2 linked regions of the Runella sp. SP2 genome follow. The protein of the gene in region 1 binds, or shares a complex with, the protein of each later gene. Links are inferred from orthologs where the notes say so. Each region holds a gene or a part of one and is shown in the gene's direction. Other genes may lie near its edges. The genes, in order: accB and accD.

Region 1 (3,156 bases):
GGACGGAGCAGGCGCTGTTTTGCTCGAACCTAACACCGAAGGGCTCGGAATTTTAGATACCATTATCAAATCAGACGGAGCTGGTCAGCCCTTCTTGCACCAAAAAGCAGGAGGAAGCCGCTTCCCCCCCACGCACGAAACGATTGACAAACGCTGGCACTATGCCTACCAAGATGGTCAGTCGGTATTTAAGTTTGCCGTTACCAATATGGCCGACGTTGCGGCTGAAATCATGGAGCGTAACCACCTCTCAGGCGACGACGTGGCGTGGTTGGTACCTCACCAAGCCAACAAACGCATCATTTCCGCAACGGCCAACCGCATGAAAGTCGGGATGGACAAAGTGATGCTGAACATTCATAAATACGGAAACACGACTGCGGCAACCATTCCTCTGTGTTTATGGGATTATGAATCGCAACTTAACAAAGGCGATAATCTCATTTTTGCTGCATTTGGAGGAGGCTTTACGTGGGGGTCGGTATATGTAAAATGGGCGTATTAACGAGGAAACTTCTCAATTCTCAAAAATCAAATTTCGATAAGAGGCTAGGATTATTCGTGGCCTTCAATCTAATGAATTAACGATTCATACTAAAATGGCAACAACTGCAGACATCCGTAATGGATTAGTAATTAATTTTAACCACGATTTGTTTCAAATTGTCGAGTTTCAACACGTTAAACCAGGTAAAGGGGCGGCTTTTGTACGTACAAAACTTAAAAGCCTTACCAGTGGTAAAGTGTTGGACAATACCTTTAACTCAGGGGTGGCAATCTACCCTGTGCGCGTAGAGCGCCGAGAGTTTCAATTCTTGTACAAGGACGAAGCTGGCTTCAACTTTATGGACAATGAATCGTTTGAGCAAATTTCAATCGACGAAAAATTGGTTGACGGGGCTGACTTGATGAAAGAAGGCCAAGTCGTAGAAATTTTATTGAATACTGAAAACGAAGCACCCCTCACGTGCGAACTTCCAGCCACAGTTGACTTGGAAGTAGTATATGCAGAGCCAGGCATTAAAGGCGATACTGCCAACAACCCTCGCAAGGCAGTAGAAGTAGAAACGGGAGCGCGCATCATGGTGCCTATGTTTATCGAACAAGGAGATAAAATCCGCATCAAAACAGCTACCAGAGAGTACTCAGAACGCGTTAAGTAAGACGAAAGTCTCCAACAACCTAACTTCAAACAACAATGGAAATTAAAGACATTCAGAAATTACTCGATTTCATTGCTCACTCTAGTTTGGACGAAGTAAACATCGAAACTGGTGAGTTTAAGGTAAGCGTAAAGCGCAACGCCGTGACTACCGTGGTTGCCGCTGCTCCTGCTCCCGTAGCCGCCGCGCCAGTAGTGGCCGCTCCTGCACCAGCAGCAGCACCCGCTCCTGCTAAAGCGGATGAATCGAAGTATTTGACCATCAAATCACCAATGATTGGTACTTTCTACCGTTCAGGCGGGCCAGATAAACCTTCGTTTGTAGAAGTAGGCGACGAAGTTGCAACTGGAAAAGTGGTTTGTATTGTAGAAGCGATGAAGCTTTTCAACGAAATCGAATCGGAAGTATCAGGTCGTATCGTAAAAGTATTGGTTGAAAATGCTACGCCTGTAGAATACGACCAGCCATTGTTCTTGGTAGAGCCTGCTTAACAATTTCCAAAAACTCATGTTCAAGAAAATACTAATCGCCAATCGCGGGGAGATTGCATTGCGCATTATCCGTACTTGCCGCGAAATGGGTATAAAAACAGTCGCTGTGTATTCCACTGCTGATCGTGATAGCCTTCACGTTCGTTTTGCAGATGAGGCTGTTTGTATTGGCCCTCCGCCAAGCCGACAATCATATTTGAGTATTCCAAATATCATTTCAGCCGCAGAAATTACCAATGCTGATGCCATTCACCCAGGCTACGGGTTTTTGTCAGAAAACGCTGAATTTTCGCGAATTTGTGCCGAATACGGCATCAAATTTATCGGAGCAACGGCCGAGCAAATTAATTTCATGGGGGATAAGTCAACCGCCAAAGCAACGATGAAGGCGGCGGGTGTACCAGTTATCCCAGGTTCAGAAGGTTTGTTGGAATCGGTGGAAGAAGGTAAAGCCTTGGCCAAAGAAATTGGCTATCCTGTTATTGTAAAAGCTACCGCGGGTGGTGGTGGCCGTGGGATGCGGATTATCAAAGATGAAAGTGAATTTCAGAAAGCATGGGACGATGCTAAAATGGAATCAGGAGCAGCCTTCGGAAATGATGGCTTGTACCTTGAGAAGTTTGTAGAAGAGCCGCGCCACATCGAAATTCAGGTAGTAGGTGACCAATATGGCACCGTTTGCCACCTTTCTGAACGCGATTGCTCGATTCAGCGTCGTCACCAAAAATTGGTCGAAGAAACGCCATCACCAATTGTATCCCCAGAGCTTCGTGAGCGCATGGGCGAAGCGGCTATCCGTGGAGCGTCAGCGATTGCCTACGAAGGAGCAGGAACGATTGAGTTTTTGGTGGATAAATACGGCGAGTTTTATTTCATGGAAATGAACACACGTATTCAGGTAGAACACCCAATCACGGAGGAAGTGACTGATTTTGATCTTATTAAAGAGCAAATTAAAGTAGCTGCTGGTGAGCGTATTTCGGGTCAAAATTACTCGCCAAAGCTGTATGCGATGGAGTGTCGTATCAACGCCGAGGACCCTGCCAACGGTTTCCGCCCAAGTCCAGGAAAAATTACGCAGTTGCATTTCCCTGGTGGACACGGGGTTCGTATCGACAGCCACGTATATGCAGGTTATACGATTCCGCCAAACTATGACTCAATGATTGCAAAAGTAATCGTGAGTGGTCAGTCGCGGGAAGAAGTAACAACCCGTATGAAGCGCGCCTTGCAAGAGTTTGTAATTGAAGGTATCAAAACGACGATTCCTTTCCACATTCGCTTGATGGACGATGCAGGCTTCCAATCGGGAATGTTTACGACAAAATACCTCGAAACATTTGATTTTAGTGGTTTGTAATAAAGCACAAAACGGAGTTTCTGTTGCTTAAAATAAACATGGAAAGCGGGCTGTACGGCCCGCTTTTTTTATGCTATCCCAATTAGGATTACAAAGTCGCCGCTAACCAGCTTGAAACTTTGGTACGAGCAGCGGCTTTGGC
Region 2 (3,067 bases), 1.1 Mb from region 1 along the record:
AGGAAGACCCCGAAATTTTGCGTCGCCTTGTGCACGATATTTCCTTTGGAAAATATTCGGAGAAAGAACTCGACAAACCTGCTTTCCTGCGTCAAAACGTTGTTTTATTCCAAAAACCAAATTCACCTGACGAAGTGTTCATTCAGATTGTTTTAGACAAGCACAAAAGGTAAAATGGCAGGAATTGATTCGATTCAAAAAGATTTATACTCCCTAGGCAGCCCCGAAAAGGCTGCCTTTCTTTCGCGCTTTTTTAAAACAGGGAAAGGCCAATATGGAGAAGGAGATTTATTTTTAGGCATTACCATGCCCGAAATACGGTCTGTGGTTGCAAAATACGCGTACCTGTCTATTTCAGAATGGCAAGCGCTTCTTATTAGCCCTTATCACGAAATTAGAATGGCTTCTTTGATTGGTTTAATGAAGCATTTTCAGAAATCAAAAAAAGACCCCACCGCTCAGAAACAAATTTTTGATTTTTACCTTACGCACCTTGATTACATCAACAATTGGGATTTGGTAGATGTCACCTGCCGCGATATTGTTGGTGCTTATTTATTGAAACAAGACCGCAGCATTCTTTATGACTTGGCACAACGCCCTCATCTTTGGGCGCAACGCGTGGCAATGGTATCCACTTGGTATTTTATCAAACACAATCAATTTAGTGACACCTTGCGTATTGCAGAGCTTCTATTATCTCATTCTCACGATCTTATCCACAAAGCAGTAGGGTGGATGTTGCGCGAGGTAGGAAAACGTGACGAGCTTGTCCTTGAAGAGTTTTTAGATACCCATACCCAACAAATGCCTCGAACCGCATTACGGTACGCTATTGAACGTTTTCCTGAGTCAAAACGCAAGTATTATCTATCACTTTGACACATAGATTGATTTCTTATGTATCTTTGGCGCGGCCTTTAAAAGGCTCAAAACACTATTGAGTTTGATTATCAGCGTCTTATCTAAACTCAATGTACACAAATCAAAACTCGAATCTAACTCATGTCTTGGTTTACTAGAAAAGAAAGGGGCATTCAGACGCCCACCGAAATGAAACGCGAAGCTCCTGATGGGCTTTGGTATCAGTGCCCTAGCTGCAAGCATGTTATGCACACTCGCGAACATAAAGTCAATGCTTATACGTGCGTAAAATGTAATTATCACGAAAAAATTGGTTCGGAAGCCTATTTCTCAGTTCTTTTTGACAATGCAGAATACACCGAACTCGATGCCAATATGCTCTCGGGAGATCCTCTGAATTTTGAAGATACAAAGAAGTATCCCGATCGTATCCGTGACACCGTAAAGAAAACAGGATTAAAAGATGCCGTGCGTACCGCTTATGGGAAAATGGATGAGCTCGACATTGTGGTAAGTTGCATGGATTTCAACTTTATTGGTGGTTCTATGGGCTCGGTAGTAGGAGAGAAGATAGCCAGAGGGATTGACCACGCATTGCAAAACAAAATGCCGTTTTTGATGATTTCTCGCTCTGGTGGCGCACGAATGATGGAAGCAGGCTATTCATTAATGCAAATGGCAAAAACTTCGGCCAAGCTTGCGCTCTTGTCGGAGGCAAAAATTCCTTATATATCTTTACTTACAGATCCCACTACTGGTGGTGTTACGGCATCCTATGCCATGTTAGGTGATTTTAATATTGCCGAACCTGGCGCACTTATTGGATTTGCGGGACCACGTGTTATTCGCGAAACCATTGGTAAAGATTTGCCCAAAGGTTTTCAAAGTGCAGAATTTGTCTTAGAACACGGCTTCCTAGATTTTATCGTCGATCGCAAAGATTTAAAAGATAAGCTTGCGAGTTTACTACGAATGCTTCAATAAACTCCCACTTTCTGGAAAGTATAAAGCTTTCCAGAAAGTTTTATTGCACCCTATGCGTCTTGTATCCCACCCTGTCTTGTGTAATTACTATGTGACGTATCGCTGTAACGCCGCTTGTAGTTTTTGTGACATTTGGGAGCGACCTTCACCATACATAACCCTCCAAGAAGCCAAAGCTAATCTTGCTGCCCTGAAACGATTAGGGGTGAAAGTCGTTGACTTCACAGGAGGAGAACCATTATTACATCGTCAGCTTGACGAGCTGCTAAAGGAATGTAAACGGCTGGGTCTGTTGACTACCATTACCACCAACTGCCTGTTATATCCTAAATATGCCAATCGCCTTCGGGGGTTGGTTGACATGCTCCATTTTTCTCTTGATTCTCCTGAGCGAGACGAACATGATTTATCCCGAGGGGTAAAATGTTTCGACAAAGTCATGGAGTCTATCCAAATCGCGAAGTCGTTGGGAGAGCGTCCAGACATACTTTTTACCGTTTTTGAGTCGAATATTCACCAGATAGAAAAGGTTTGGCAAGAAATATGCAAACCTCACGGCCTTGTACTTATCCTAAATCCCGTCTTTGAGTACAATAAAGTGGGCTCACAGCTGTCTCCAGCGGCATTACAGCAGCTTAGGCAGTGGGGAAAAAAAAGCAATGTTTATCTCAATGATGCCTTCATTCAGTTACGTCTTGATGGTGGAAACCACACAGATTCCCCCATTTGCCTTGCTGGTAGTACTACCATTGTCATTTCTCCTGAAAACAAACTCGTACTACCCTGTTATCATTTAGGGCTGAAAGAATTTGCGATTGAGAATAATTTATATGAGCTATATCTCTCTGACGAAGTTCAAAAGTTAGTCGCACTAGAAGGCCGTCTTCCTGCTTGCGAGGGTTGTGCCATCAATTGTTACATGCAACCGTCTTTTGCCGTGACTATCAATAAATATTGGTGGAAAGCTCTTCCGAGCACCCTCAAATACAACAGAATCAAAGGGACGTGGAAACAACTCTTTTGATACTTCCCTTATTCTTCCTTAATTTTGTCTTATATTATTAGAAGCTAACTCATTAATTTAGAGGAAGTAAGGTTACTTTTACTCTGCTTTTTTAGTGTTTTAGCATCCCGTTTTAGATACTCATTTTCGCCCAAATGTCTAGGGAAACCATGCTTTCTAGCAACAAAATACGCTGGTTTTCAGTAATTTACGGGC

What was found.
Region 2: the proteins of accB (region 1) and accD are in contact, whole or in part, in a solved structure (PDB 8UXZ), measured with the Escherichia coli proteins. The link is inferred for Runella sp. SP2 from one-to-one orthologs.

What each region holds. Positions count from the first base shown.
Region 1 is NZ_CP031030.1:6,917,705-6,920,860, forward strand. Bases 104-2,926 are described here. They hold accB (acetyl-CoA carboxylase biotin carboxyl carrier protein), read left to right. Parts: upstream 104-1,198; coding sequence 1,199-1,654; downstream 1,655-2,926. Other genes in these bases: DTQ70_RS27850 (beta-ketoacyl-ACP synthase III), read left to right, coding at 104-505; efp (elongation factor P), read left to right, coding at 600-1,163; accC (acetyl-CoA carboxylase biotin carboxylase subunit), read left to right, coding at 1,671-2,926. Also shown: more of DTQ70_RS27850, read left to right, coding at 1-103; more of accC, read left to right, coding at 2,927-3,014; DTQ70_RS27870 (dienelactone hydrolase family protein), read right to left, coding at 3,103-3,156. UniProt on the Escherichia coli protein: This protein is a component of the acetyl coenzyme A carboxylase complex; first, biotin carboxylase catalyzes the carboxylation of the carrier protein and then the transcarboxylase transfers the carboxyl group to form malonyl-CoA.
Region 2 is NZ_CP031030.1:5,852,988-5,856,054, reverse strand. What follows is about bases 193-2,926. They hold accD (acetyl-CoA carboxylase, carboxyltransferase subunit beta), read left to right. Parts: upstream 193-1,005; coding sequence 1,006-1,848; downstream 1,849-2,926. Other genes in these bases: DTQ70_RS23540 (radical SAM protein), read left to right, coding at 1,901-2,872; DTQ70_RS23550 (DNA alkylation repair protein), read left to right, coding at 193-882. Outside these bases: cell division protein FtsZ, read left to right, coding at 1-173; more of DTQ70_RS23550, read left to right, coding at 175-192.